Regions from separate parts of the Streptomyces sp. HUAS TT11 genome, predicted to be linked through region 1. Evidence: riboswitches for the same ligand, from Rfam matches in the RefSeq annotation. Region 1 holds a riboswitch; each other region holds the start of a gene.

Region 1 (4,665 bases):
ATCTCCTCGGCGACGAACTGGGCCTCGTCGTGCTCGGTGTCGGCGACGTAGCCGATGATCCGTGCGCCCGCGCCCGCATTGGTCCACAGATTCTTGGGACGGCGCGACTCGTTGCGCTCGATGACCGCGTTGGCCGCACTCAGGATCGTCTGCGTGGAACGATAGTTCTGCTCCAGCAGGATCGTGGTGGCGTCCGGGTAGTCCTCCTCGAACTGGAGGATGTTGCGGATGGTGGCGCCACGGAAGGCGTAGATCGACTGGTCGGCGTCACCGACGACGCACAGCTCGGCCGGGGGCAGGTCGTGCTCGGCGGGCGGCACGTCCACGGGATGCTCGGCGGTGCCGACGAGTTCCCGTACGAGGGCGTACTGGGCGTGGTTGGTGTCCTGGTACTCGTCGACGAGGACGTGGCGGAAGCGGCGGCGGTAGTGCTCGGCGACATCGGGGAAGGCGCGCAGCAGGTTGACCGTCGTCATGATCAGGTCGTCGAAGTCGAGCGCGTTCGCCTCGCGGAGGCGGGACTGGTACAGCGTGTAGGCCTGGGCGAGGGTCTTCTCGAAGCCGTCGGCGGCCTGCGCGGCGAAGTCCTCCTCGTCGATCAGCTCGTTCTTCAGATTGGAGATCTTGGCGCTGAAGGACTTCGGCGGGAACCGCTTGGGGTCGAGGTCCAGATCGCGGCAGACGAGCGCCATCAGCCGCTTGCTGTCGGCGGCGTCGTAGATCGAGAAGGAGGACGTGAAGCCCAGCTTCTTGCTCTCCCGTCGCAGGATGCGGACGCACGCGCTGTGGAAGGTCATCACCCACATCGCGTTCGCGCGCGGGCCGACGAGCTGCTCGACGCGCTCCTTCATCTCGCCCGCGGCCTTGTTGGTGAAGGTGATCGCGAGGATCTGGCCCGGATGCACGCCCCGCTCGGCCAGCAGATGGGCGATGCGGTGGGTGAGCACGCGGGTCTTGCCGGAGCCGGCGCCGGCCACGATGAGCAGGGGGGAGCCGGCGTGCACGACGGCCGCGCGCTGGTTCTCGTTCAGGCCCTGGAGCAGCGCCTGGGGGTCGATGACGGGGCGGGGAGCGCCGTCGCGGTAGTAGGAGTCACGGTCCGCGGGCACGTCGAAGCGCCCGCCGAACAGATCGTCCGGAACCGGCTCCGGAGCGTGGTCGTCCTCGGGCGGCGGGGGCTCCTCCTCAGGGGCCGGTGTGGCCTTGAGGTCCGCCAGGAAGCTGTCGTCAAAGAGGCTGCTCATCGCTCTCCGAGTCTAGGCCGCCCCACCGACAGTCGGCCGCCGCCCCGAGAACTCCGTCGTCGGGAGTGGGCCGGACCGCCCGCGATCCTCCGGTGTCGACCGCAGTCGCGCCGCCACCTTCCGGGACCGTTCGATCGCTGACGGAAACCGACCGCACGGCGGCGCACCGCCCTGCGGTCCGGGACCGCCTCCCGACGGAACCAGGCGGAGTCCGTCACTCCGCCCGACTTCACGGGAAAACGCCCAACCCGTCGCAGATACCGCCACATTCCCCCAGGGCGGCCCGGCACATGGTCAAGGTCACGAAAATGTATCGGGCATATCGCACATCAACCTTCACACGGGCCACACGAGTTGGCTAGCGTTCCGGGCGGGTCGCACGACCCCCACCGGCGAAGATCGCCGGGCCGTGCGGCCTCCGCCGAGTCCGGTACGCCCCCGCGGCACCCGGAGCCGGGGACCCACCCGACCTTGGGGTGAATCGGCCAACGGCCCTACGGGGCCCGGGCCGTAGGGCATGCCTTCCGGAACCACCCGCCCGAACCCGACAGCTAACTCGGTAGGCGGAGTACGGAAGGAGTCGCCTCCCATGGCGCCGCACCGCAAGGCGCGTCCCTCGGGCACGCGCATCGCAGGCATACGGACCCCCGTTCTCGCGACGGCCGCCCTCACCTCCGTGGCCCTGCTGTCCCAGACGGCCAACGCCGCCCCCTCCCCCGACCGCAAGCCGAGCGTCGAGGAGGTCGAGAAGAAGGTCGACGACCTCTACCGCCAGGCGGAGTCGGCCACCGACAAGTACAACGCGGCCAAGGAGCAGTCGACCAAGCAGCGCAAGCGCGTCGACACGCTCCTCGACGACGTGGCCCAGCGCACCCAGAAGCTCAACGAGGCACGTGAACAGCTGGGGTCGTACGCCGCCGCGCAGTACCGCACCGGGGCGGCGGCCCCCGACACGGCCACCTTCCTGCTGGCCGACACCCCTCAGGACTACTTCGACCAGACCCAGCTGATGGACCGGCTCACCGGTCGCCAGAAGGAGACGGTCGACGACTACTTCACCGACCGGTCCGCGACGATGAAGAAGCGGCAGGAGGCCACCGAAAGCCTTCGGACGCTCACCGAGTCGCAGGAAACGCTGAAGTCGAGCAAGACGGAGATCCAGAAGAAGCTCGGCACCGCGCGGGAGATGCTCTCCAGACTCACCGCGGAGGAGAAGGCGCGCCTCGCCGCGATCGAGAAGAAGAAGCAGGAGGAGGCGCAGCGCCAGGCGGAGGAACTGGCCCGGCAGCAGGAGGCGGCCCGGCAGAAGCAGGCCGCGCAGGAGTCGTCCTCCACCACCACGAGCGGCTCGTCCGGCACCTCCACCACGGACTCCTCGAACGGGACGCAGGCGGAGAAGGCCCTCGCGTACGCCCGGGCCCAGGTGGGCAAGCCGTACGTGTGGGGCGCGACCGGCCCGGATTCGTACGACTGCTCGGGACTGACCCAGGCCGCCTGGAAGGCCGCCGGGGTGTCGCTCCCGCGCACCACGTACGACCAGGTCGACGCCGGCACGACGGTGCCGCTCGCCGACGCCCAGCCGGGTGACCTGATCTTCTTCTACGACGACATCAGCCACGTAGGCATCTACATCGGCGACGGCATGATGATCCACGCGCCGAAGCCGGGCGCCTATGTCCGCGAGGAGTCGATCTACTACGGCGGCTCCTCCATCATCCACAGCGTGGTGCGCCCCGCCTGAGGCCGGGCCTCCCGCTCGTCGTGCGGTACGCGCGCGTGGGGTTGTTTTCGGCATCCCCGCGCGCGTGCCCCGTACGCAACCCGGGTGCGCATCCCTAGCATCGGGCGCATGTCAGGCACCTCCGCGCTCCGCACCTGGTGGTCGCAGCGTCCACCCGCCACCGGGGCCGCCGTGATGGCGACGGGCATCCTGTCGGTCGGGCTTCACCTGGCCGGCCACCAGGTCCTCTCCCGCATCGCCGTCGCCCTCGCGGCCGCCGCCTGGCTGGGACTGGTCGCCGACGTCGCCGTACGGGCGCCGAGGTGGCGCGGGCGCGGGGCGGACGCGGCACTCCCCCCGGTCGTCCTCACCCCGGTCGCGGCGACCGCCGCGCTGGGCACGGCGACGGCCCTGCTGGGCGGGCGGTCGCTCGCGCAGGCCCTGCTCGCCCTGTCCGTCCTGCTGTGGGCGGTCCTGGTCCTCGTGGTCGCACGCCGCTGGATGCGCCGTATGGCCGGGACCGTCTTCCTCGGCTGCGTGGCGACGGAGGGGATCGCGCTGCTCGGTGCGGTCCTGGCGCTGGCCGAGGGTGTGCCGTGGCTCGCACACACGGCGCTCGTGTTCTTCTGGCTCGGGCTGGTGTTCTACGTGGTCGGACTGCGGTGCTTCGACCCGCGCCAGGTGACGAGGGGGGCGGGGGACCACTGGATCCTGGGCGGCGGACTCGCCATCGCCGCGGTGGCCGGGGCGCGGCTCGTCCTCGCCTCCCACCGGATGTACCTCTGGAACAACGACGACCGTGCCGCCCTGCGGGGCGTGACCATCGCGCTGCTCGTCCTCGCCCTTGTGTGCTACTGCCTGCTGGCGGTGGCCGAGGTACTCCGTCCACGGCTCGGCTACGACGTACGGCGCTGGGCGACCGTCTTCCCGATAGGTATGACGGCGGTGGCGTCCCTGTCCGTCGCCACCGCCCTCGGGGTGCCGTGGCTGCGCGACCTCGGCCGGGTGCTGCTGTGGATCGCGGTGGCCGCCTGGTGCGTGGTCCTCGCCGGCGCCGTCCTGTCGGCGTCGGAAGGCGTCAGGTCCAGAGCACCGCGATGAAGATGTTCGCGACGGTCAGCGCGCCGACGAGGCCGAAGAGCGGCTTCTCGACCCTCTCCTCGTCCCGCTTCACATAGACCAGGCCGAGGATCACGATCAGCAGGGCCAGCTTCACACCGATCTTGATCGTGTCGACGGAGTGGTGGTCCGCCTCGTTGAGACCGACCAGCACGACACCGGTGACCAGCATGGTCAGCGCGCCGTGCAGCATCCCGGGCACAAAACGGGCCGTGCCCCGGCCCATCGCCTTCATCTGGGTGAGGAAGCCGCCGAGGAGCGCGGCGATACCGATGATGTGCAGGCCGACGAAGAGATGGATGAGTACGTCCATGGGTCCGGAGCCTAGCCAGGGGTGCCCGGCCTCCCGGTCACCGCCCCTGCGTCGAGAACGGTGGCCGTGCCGGCCCGGTCACCGCATGGATGCCCCATAGCACTCCGCCGCCGCCCGCGCCCCGAAACCACCGCATCGGTCATCGCACAGCGTGAAGTCGGCGCTCCCGGAACGGGATCACGGCCACATACGGTCACCGGCAGTCCGGTCGCGACAGTTCCGCACATTGCATCACGGAGCGGTCACGGTGAGGTTTAGCGTCCTGCACC
Region 2 (4,665 bases), 1.0 Mb from region 1:
CGCCGACGGGAACGCGCTGCTGACGGCCGCAGGCGCGGAGGTGGTGCTCCTGCCGGAGTACGAGGAGCGGGCGAAGGCTCCGAACGCCCACCTGCTGTCCCCGCCGGCCCGCCCCTGAGGCGTCGCGCAACCCCCCCGACGGCTGCAAAGAGCCGGCAGGGGTCGTGGCTGCAGAACCTGTGTCTTTCGTGTCCCGCGCATGGCGTACACTTGAATCACCGACGCGGGGTGGAGCAGCTCGGTAGCTCGCTGGGCTCATAACCCAGAGGTCGCAGGTTCAAATCCTGTCCCCGCTACTGATGGCCGAAGGCCGGAGTCCATGAGGACTCCGGCCCTCGGTGTTTCCCCGGTTCCCTTTCCTCCGCCCCCGCTCCGTGTCCGCCCGCCCGGGCGTATCCCGCCGTTCCGTACTCCGGCCGGCCCACAGCGGTCGCCTCGCACCGTCCTTCCGGGAAGCCTGGACGGGTGGTTCAGCAAGCAGGTGCGCGGTGGCTGCAGGAGTCGTACGACGACGAGGACCGCCTCGACGCCTTACTGACCGGAGAACCCGTCTACGCCCCCGGTGCCGGGGACGTCCGGCGGCCGCGCCGGGCCGAGCGTGAGACCCGCCGCCTTGTACGCGCGCGGGCGATCCTGTCTGCCCTGCCCGTGCTGCTCGTCGTGGTCGGCACCTGTTACGACTGCCTCACCCCGTCCGACGTCACGGCCGGCCCCCTCTTCACCGCGGCGCCCCTCGTCGCCGCGCCCCTGTACTCGCTGCGCGGCACGGTGCTCACCGGCCTGGCGGCGATCGTCGCCGTCCTCGCCGTCCACCTCGGGCTCGGCCTGCTCGGCGGGGCCGGTGCGATCACCGAGTCGGTCACCATCGTCACCGTCGCGGTGCTCGCCGTCCTCATCAACGTGCTCGTCCGCCGCAAGAACGAGCGGCTCGCCTCCGCACGCGGGATCGCCGAGGCCGCCCAGCGCGCCGTGCTGCCCGAGCCCGCCGCGCGCATCGGCGGGCTCGACATCGCCGCCCGGTACGAGGCGGCCCAGGCCGGCGCCTTCATCGGCGGCGACCTGTACGCCGTGCAGGACACCCCGCACGGCGTACGGCTGGTCGTGGGCGACGTGCGGGGTAAGGGGATGGGCGCGGTGGCCGTGGTCGCGGTGGTGATCGGCGCCTTCCGGGAGGCCGCGGAACAGGAGTCGACGCCGGAGGCCGTCGCCCAACGGCTGGAGCGGGCGCTGTCGCGTGAGGGGACCCGGCGCGACGGCCCCGACGTGGTCGAGGGGTTCACCACCGCGGTCCTCGCGGAGCTCCCGCACGGCGGCGACCTGGTCCGCATCCTCAACCGCGGTCACCCCGCGCCCCTGATGCTGCTCCCGGACGGCAGCCTGCGCGTGCTGGAGGCCCGCGAGAGCGCGATGCCCCTCGGCCTGGGCGCCCTCGAGGCCCGGCCCGACCGCGCGGAGGAGTGGGACTTCCCGCCCGGGGCCATGCTGCTGCTGTACACGGACGGGGTCTCCGAGGCGCGTGATCGGCACGGGGAGTTCTACGACCTCGCCGCCGGACTCACCGGCCGGGTCTTCCCCGGCCCCGGCGCACTGCTGGCCGCGCTCACCGAGGCGGTCGCCCGCCACACCGGCGGCCGGGCGACGGACGACATGGCCCTGCTGGCGGTGCGCAGACCCGAGCGTCCATGACCGCGGTCACCAAGGGTGAGTGACCGACCCCCCTCCGCATAACAACTGACTTACGGTCAATACATCTGAGGTTTATGAGGCGCGGTCAACTCGCCCCTTTTTCCCCGATCATGCCGGGAAAGTCCAGGCCAGAAGCGTTAATGATCTGTCCGAACGGCTTGGAATCAAGGCCCCGGGTCTATTAACGTTCGATAACGCAGCGCGGTCGTCCCAGCCGTCACAAGAGGCGGCTCCGTGCGCGTGTGCCGAATCCCGCAAGGGAGCCGGGGAACCACCACCTTGGGGTGAATCGGGCGGAGACCACCGTGGAAGCACGGTCGGTATACGCGCGTAGGAGACCTTCCTCTCCGAACCCGTCAGCTAACCCGGTAGGCGAGACGGAAGGAAAGGAGTGCGCCCACGTGGCGTCCAACCGGCCTGCCCAGAGCACCTCGTTCGCTCCGAACGACACTCAGACGTTCGGCTTCGCGCCTGGCAACGACGAGGGCCCCTGGGAGGAGTGGAACCCCACCGAGGAGTCCCTCCGTCCCGTCCGCGGCCGGCACCGCGTCGCCAAGCAGCGCGGGGGCGGACTCGCGCGCAGCTCCACGGTGTTGGGCGTCGGCGTGATGGCCGCCGTCGGTGCGGGCGGCATGGCCACCGCGCAGAGCGGCAAGCCTCCGGTGTCCATATCCATGCCCGACCTCTCCTCGGTCACCCACTCGGCCAAGGAGTTCATCGGCGCGGAGACGAGCAGTGCCCCCAAGGGCTCGGCCACCGCGCTCAGCAGCGCCGGCCTGACCACCGAGGAAGCCGCCGCCGGCTCCTCGGACGCGGGAGAGGCGCTGCGCGCCCGGATCATGCAGCAGGCCGAGTCCCAGCAGGACCGGATCGCCGCCGCGGCCGCGCAGGCCGCGGAGGACGCCGCCGCGAAGAAGGCCGCCGCAGCCGCCGCCAAGGCGCAGGACGACGCCAAGGCCAAGGCCGCCGCCGCGAAGAAGAAGGCCGAGGAGGAGGCCAAGAAGAAGGCCGAGGCCGAGCGGCTCGCCGAACTCGCCAAGCAGTACGCGCTGCCGACCTCCTCCTACACCCTCACCTCCCGCTTCGGTGACGCCGGTGCCATGTGGTCCTCCGGCTACCACACCGGACTCGACTTCGCCGCGCCCACGGGCACGCTCATCAAGGCGATCCACAGCGCCACCGTCACGGAGGCCGGCTGGGCCGGCTCGTACGGCTACCGCACGATCCTCACCCTCGACGACGGCACGGAACTCTGGTTCTGCCACCAGTCGTCCATCAGCGTGACCGTGGGGCAGAAGGTGGCCACCGGCGACGTCATCGGCCGTGTGGGTGCCACCGGCAACGTGACCGGGCCGCACCTGCACCTGGAGGTGCACCCGGGCGGCGGCGACGCGATCGACCCGATGGCGTGGCTGCAGAGCAAGGGCCTCACCCCCTGACCGCAGACCTCTCCCGGCCCCGGTAGCCCTGACGGCATCCCCCCGACGTCAGGGCTGCCGGCCGTGGCGCACAGAGGGCGGAATGGGTGGATCCGATTGTTTGCAAGATCTTTGCGGCGATTACGGAAGGCGCCGGTCCGGTCGGCGCGTTCTCATGGACCATGACTTCCCTTCGCACACTCGGCTCCTCCGATCTCGAGGTCTTCCCGCTCTCCCTCGGCGGCAACGTCTTCGGCTGGACCGCCGACGAGGCGCAGTCCTTCGCCGTACTCGACGCCTACGCGGCCGCGGGCGGCAACTTCGTCGACACAGCGGACTCCTACACGGCCTTCGCCCCGGGCAACAAGGGCGGTGAGTCCGAGACCATCATCGGCAAGTGGGTCAAGGCGCGCAGCAACCGCGCGGATGTCGTCATCGCGACCAAGGTCAGCCAGCACCCGGAGTACCAGGGCCTGAGCGCCGCGAACATCAAGGCCGCCGCGGACGCGTCCCTGCGCCGTCTCGACACCGACTACATCGACCTCTACTACACGCACTTCGACCGGCCGGAGGTGCCGGTCGAGGAGATCATCGGTGCGCTCGACGAACTGGTGAAGGCGGGCAAGGTCCGGTCCATCGGGGCGTCCAACATCTCCGCCGAGCGTCTCCAGGAGTCCCTCGACGTCTCCGACCGCGAGAACCTGGCGCGGTACGTGGCGCTGCAGCCGCACTACAACCTGGTCTCGCGCGACACGTACGAGGGCGCGTTGCAGGACGTCGCCTCCCGCGCGGGTCTCGCGGCCGTTCCCTACTTCTCGCTGGCGGCCGGTTTCCTCACGGGCAAGTACCGTCCGGGGACCACGGTGGACTCGGCGCGGGCCGGGCGGGCCGGCGAGTACGTGAAGTCGGAGCGGGGGGTACGCGTCCTGGCGGCCCTGGACGAGATCGCTCAGGCGCGGGGAGCGGAGATCGCCACGGTGGCCCTCGCATGGCTGGCGGACCGGCCGACGGTGGCGGCCCCGATCGCCTCCGCACGCACCCTGGAGCAGCTGCCGGCCCTGCTGGGGGTGGCGGATCTGTCGCTGACGGACGAGGAGTCGGCGAAGCTGACGGCCGCGTCGGCGTAAGGGCACGGACCGCCGCGCCCCGCTGCCCCGCCGAGCGGTCACCCCTGCTCGGTCCGGCGGCACCGGCACCTCGCGGCGACCGCTAGGAGCGGTACGGGTTGTACGTGGGAGGCGGCGCCGCCGGGACGTAGGGCGGTGACCAGTACGCCGGCGCGGCCCCGTACATCGGCAGGACCGGTGGCGCCGTCACCGGTGTCATGGACCGCGCGGCGTCCGCCAGGGCCGGCCGCGCCACCGCGCGGCGGGCCCACAGCGCGCAGAGCAGTTCCCGCTCCCGCGGGACGAACTCGGCGCCTGCCCGGCCGAGGCGCCCCCGGCGGCGCAGGAACGCCAGCGATGTCGCATAGGCCTCGTACTCCGCGACGGAGCGCGCCCCCGCCCGGCCGAAGTGGTGCCCCGCGTACTCCCGGGCCAGTCGCCGCGCCCTCATCGAG
Region 3 (4,665 bases), 1.2 Mb from region 1:
GACCGCCGCCCCTTCCTGGGCGCGCTTCACCTGTGGAACACTGGTCTAGACAACCTGAAACACCTGAAGGGCAGCATCACATGGCTGAGCGCCGCGTCAACGTCGGCTGGGCCGAGGGTCTCCACGCCCGCCCCGCCTCCATCTTCGTCCGGGCAGCCACGGCCTCCGGGATCCCCGTGACCATCGCCAAGGCGGGCAGCGACCCGGTCAACGCCAGGTCCATGCTGGCCGTCCTCGGCCTCGGCGCCCAGGGCGGCGAGGAGATCGTCCTCGCCTCCGACGCGGAAGGCGCCGACGCCGCACTGAACCGCCTGGCCAAGCTGGTCGCGGAGGGTCTCGAGGAGCTTCCCGAGACCGTCTGACCCTTCGGGTACCACCACGCGGCGGAGCCGCTTCCGCCATGCGGGCGGACGCGGCTCCGCGCTTTTCCGGCCGTCGAGGGCGACCCGCTCCGCGTCCGCGCGGGAATTCCGGAACCCATGGAAAAGAGCTCGGCACGGCACACGAAAATCGTACGCACCGGTTTTCCTGCGCACGCGGGAACAAGGGCAGCGGAAATTAAGTCCCGCCCCGATATCCCTCTTTGTATACGGTGCCCGTGTTAATGCCGTAGCCCTGACATGTTTACGGCATGTTGCGAGGTCCTCACACCGCCCGCGGACCCGGGAAGGCGCAGCCGGTGCGCGGCGGTCACACGCTCGGTGTGCACGGCCATGGCGGCCCGCGCCCGCTCGCCGTCCCCGCGTGCGACGGCGTCCACGATGCCGCCGTGCTCCGCCCAGGACTCCACGGGGCTGAGCGGCGCCTCGACCGTGTACATCCAGGCGATCTTGTGCCGCAACTGGGCGAGCGTGGACGTCAGCGCGGGGCTCCCGCAGGCCTGTGCGAGCGTCTCGTGGAACCAGCCGCCCAGGGAGCGCAGATCCTCGCTGCCGCCCGTCCTGGCCCGATCCTGGCCCAGCCTGACCAGACCGCGCAGCACCTTGAGATGGGCTTCGGTGCGCCGCTGGGCGGCGCGCGCGGCGCCGAGCGGCTCGAGCAGCATCCGCATGTCCAGCAGATCCGCGCCCTCCTGCTCGGTGGGCTCCGCCACGCACGCGCCCGCGTGTCTGCGGGTGACGACGAAGCCCTCGGCCTCCAGTGTCCGCAGCGCCTCCCGCACGGGGACGCGGGAGACTCCGTACCGGCGCGCGAGAAGCTCCTCGGTGAGCCGGCTGCCGCGCTCGTGGACACCGGAGACGATGTCGTCACGGATCGCCGTGCATACCGAGTGCGCCGGAATACGCATGTCCGACCTCCGCCTTAATCACCGCGAAACGTCGTCGGCTGACGTGTGTTCAACCGACTCTATTGCAGTGCTTCGCCATTTCCGACGGCGGGCCGGAATCCATGGATATTTTTTGGACAGACGGCCGTTCGAAACGGGGGCGGCCCCGGCTCGGGAGCCGGGGCCGCCCCCGTTTCGAATGCGCCTCTCGGAGGTGGATCGTCAGACGTTCACGCCGTGAGCGCGCAGATACGCGACGGGGTCCATGTCCGAGCCGTACTCCGGGGACGTGCGGGCCTCGAAGTGGAGATGCGGCCCGGTGACGTTGCCGGTGGCCCCGGAGAGGGCTATCTGCTGGCCGGGAGTGACCCGCTGACCCGCGGAGACCCCGATGGACGACAGGTGGCCGTACTGCGTGTAGGTGCCGTCGTTCATCCTGATGACGATCTGGTTGCCGTACGCACCGCCCCAGCCCGTCTCGACGACCGTGCCGGAGCCGACCGCGTGCACGGGCGTGCCACTGGCGGCATGGAAGTCGATGCCGGTGTGCGAACCGCTGGACCACAGGGAGCCGCCGGTCTTGTACCCGGTGGAGACGTAGGAGTGGAAGATCGGCGCCACGAAGGCGTTCAGGCGACGGCGCTCGGCCTCACGGGCGGCGCGCACCTTGGCCGCACGCTCCTGTGCCGCCTTCTGCGCGGCACGCTTGCGGGCGGCCTCCTCGGCCTTCTTCAGCTCGGCGGCCTGCCTCTGGGCGGCGGCCTGGGCGTCGATCTTCGCGGCGACCTCGTCGCCCATGCTGACGGCCCGGATCAGTCCGGTCTGCTCGACAGGGGTGCCGGCGGCGAACGCCGGAGCTGCCAGGGCACCGATGACGCCGGTGGTGGTGAGCGCGGCGACGCCCACGGCGTTCGTGGTCGTGCGCTTCACGCGGCTCGGACGGCGGTGTTTCCCGGTGGCGCAGGTGAACGCCATGTGTGTGGCTGGTCCTTTCCTTCCCTCTCGCCTACCGGGTTAGCTGACGGGTTCGGAGCAGGAAGGTCTCCTACGGGCTTCACGCCCGATTCACCCCAGGGATCGGGCCCGCTGGCGGCCGCAGGGACGGCGGCAGCGGGCCCCTCCGGCCACGAAGGCGGCGCAGGAGGGTGGGTCCCCGGCTCCCCTGGCTCGCGCCGTACGGGGACTCGGCGATGGCTGTCCGGTGCCGCGGATGCGGCGCGGTGCCTGACGGACAGCCCGGATGACGCTAAGAGGGCCCTGTTTCGATCGCCAAACCGATCAGAGGGTTTGTAGCGCATCCCACAGGGCAGAGCCACCGTCTCTATGGCAATACGGACAAAGTCCAAGAGGCAGGGCCCCGGTGACCGACATCACCGGGGCCCGCACCGAAGCCGCGCCCGATGGGCACGGCCGCTTCGACGGCTTCCCGCGCGCACGGACTTCGGTCCTGCGGACGCGGGGCGTCGGTCTACTCGGCCGCCACCACGCTCACTTCGCCGATCCCGAGCGCCTTGACGGGTTCCTCGATCTGCGCGGCGTCGCCCACCAGGACGGTCACCAGCCGGTTCACCGGGAAGGCGTTCACGACGGCGGCCGTGGCCTCCACCGTGCCCGTCCCGGCGAGCGCCTGATACAGCGTCGCCTGGTAGTCGTCCGGAAGGTGCTGCTCGACCTGGTCGGCGAGCGAGCTCGCGACGGCGGCCGCGGTCTCGAACTTGAGCGGTGCCACTCCCACCAGGTTCTGCACGGCGACATCGCGCTCCGCGTCGGTCAGACCCTCTGCGGCGAGCGTGCGGAGCACCTTCCAGAGGTCGTCGAGCGCCGGTCCCGTGTTCGGCGTGTCGACGGAGCCGCTGATGGCGAGCATCGCCGCACCCGTGCCGTCCGGCGCGGACCGCAGCACCTGGCCGAACGCGCGCACTCCGTAGGTGTAGCCCTTCTCCTCGCGCAGGACCCGGTCCAGGCGGGAGGTCAGGGTGCCGCCGAGGCAGTACGTGCCGAGCACCTGGGCGGGCCACACCCGGTCGTGGCGGTCGGCGCCGATGCGGCCGATCAGCAGCTGCGTCTGAACGGCTCCGGGGCGGTCCACGATGATCACGCGGCCGGTGTCGTCGGCCGTCACCGGGGGGACGGGGCGGGGTGCGCCCGGCGAGCCCGTCCAGGCGCCGAGCGTCTCGCCGAGGAGCTCGTCGAGGTCGATGCCGGTCAGATCGCCGACCACGACGGCGGTGGCCGTCGCCGGGCGCACATGGCGCTCGTAGAAGGCGCGGACCGCGGCGGAGTCGATGTCCTCGACCGTCGCCTCGGTGCCCTGGCGCGGACGCGACATGCGCGAGGAGGCCGGGAACAGCTCCTTGGAGAGCTCCTTGGCGGCGCGGCGGGCCGGGTTGGCCATCTCGTGCGGGATCTCGTCGAGGCGGTTGCGCACCAGGCGCTCCACCTCGCCGTCCGCGAACGCCGACGCCCTCAGTGCGTCGGCGAGCAGTCCGAGCGCCTTGGCCAGGCGGGAGACCGGCACCTCGAGGGAGAGCCGGACGCCGGGGTGGTCGGCGTGCGAGTCGAGGGTGGCGCCGCAGCGCTCCAGCTCGGCGGCGAACCCCTCGGCGGAGTGCTTGTCGGTGCCCTCGGAGAAGGCGCGCGCCATGATCGTGGCGACGCCGTCGAGACCGGCGGGCTCGGCGTCCAGCGGCGCGTCGAGGAGTACCTCGACGGCGACCACCTGCTGGCCGGGACGGTGGCAGCGCAGCACGGTCAGGCCGTTGTCGAGCGTCGCACGCTCGGGCGCCGGGAACGCCCAGGGCTTGGCCTCGCCGGCCTGGGGCTGCGGGTGGAACTCCATGGTCGCAAGCTCGGTCACTTCGCCGACTCCTCGTTCTCGTCGGTGGTCGCGGCGGTCTCCGGGGCCTCGGCCGGCTCGTACACGAGCACCGCGCGGTTGTCGGGGCGCAGGCGGGCCTTGGCGACCTCCTGCACCTCCTCGGGCGTGATCTCGAGCACACGCCGGACGGCGGTCAGGGCGAGCTGCGGGTCACCGAACAGGACGGCGTACCGGCACAGTTCGTCGGCGCGGCCCGCGACCGTGCCGAGCCGGTCCAGCCACTCGCGCTCCAACTGGGCCTGGGCGCGCTCCATTTCCTCCGCCGTGGGGCCCTCCTCGGCGAACCGGGCGAGCTCCTCGTCGATCGCGGCCTCGATGACCGGCACCTCGACGTCGCCCGAGGTCTTCACGTCCAGCCAGCCCAGGGACGGCGCCCCGGCCAGCCGCAGCAGGCCGAACCCGGCAGCGACGGCGGTGCGGTCGCGCCGTACCAGCCGGTTGTAGAGGCGGGAGGACTCGCCGCCGCCGAGGACGGTGAGGGCCAGGTCCGCCGCGTCGCTGGTCCGCGTGCCGTCCTCCG

What was found. Region 1 has a riboswitch for cyclic di-AMP ahead of ACSHXN_RS17240 (C40 family peptidase). Riboswitches for the same ligand answer to the same signal wherever they lie in the genome.
Region 2: it holds a riboswitch for cyclic di-AMP, as region 1 does, so the genes downstream of both, ACSHXN_RS21930 (M23 family metallopeptidase) here and ACSHXN_RS17240 (C40 family peptidase) in region 1, are expected to answer to the same signal.
Region 3: it holds a riboswitch for cyclic di-AMP, as region 1 does, so the genes downstream of both, ACSHXN_RS11940 (M23 family metallopeptidase) here and ACSHXN_RS17240 (C40 family peptidase) in region 1, are expected to answer to the same signal.

Annotation. Positions count from the first base shown of each region.
Region 1 covers NZ_CP196184.1:3,876,038-3,880,702, forward strand. The annotation lists gene pcrA (DNA helicase PcrA) at 1-1,244, opposite strand, end outside; cyclic di-AMP (ydaO/yuaA leader) riboswitch at 1,654-1,825, shown strand; gene ACSHXN_RS17240 (C40 family peptidase) at 1,834-2,985, shown strand; gene ACSHXN_RS17245 (tellurite resistance/C4-dicarboxylate transporter family protein) at 3,094-4,065, shown strand; gene ACSHXN_RS17250 (hypothetical protein) at 4,043-4,396, opposite strand.
Region 2 covers NZ_CP196184.1:4,892,205-4,896,869, forward strand. The annotation lists gene ACSHXN_RS21915 (dihydrofolate reductase family protein) at 1-118, shown strand, start outside; tRNA gene ACSHXN_RS21920 (tRNA-Met) at 223-296, shown strand; gene ACSHXN_RS21925 (PP2C family protein-serine/threonine phosphatase) at 466-1,686, shown strand; cyclic di-AMP (ydaO/yuaA leader) riboswitch at 1,920-2,076, shown strand; gene ACSHXN_RS21930 (M23 family metallopeptidase) at 2,088-3,125, shown strand; gene ACSHXN_RS21935 (aldo/keto reductase) at 3,287-4,231, shown strand; gene ACSHXN_RS21940 (PrsW family intramembrane metalloprotease) at 4,314-4,665, opposite strand, start outside.
Region 3 covers NZ_CP196184.1:2,653,918-2,658,582, forward strand. The annotation lists gene ACSHXN_RS11930 (HPr family phosphocarrier protein) at 81-362, shown strand; gene ACSHXN_RS11935 (GntR family transcriptional regulator) at 602-1,288, opposite strand; gene ACSHXN_RS11940 (M23 family metallopeptidase) at 1,490-2,242, opposite strand; cyclic di-AMP (ydaO/yuaA leader) riboswitch at 2,256-2,467, opposite strand; gene ACSHXN_RS11945 (M16 family metallopeptidase) at 2,736-4,124, opposite strand; gene ACSHXN_RS11950 (M16 family metallopeptidase) at 4,121-4,665, opposite strand, start outside.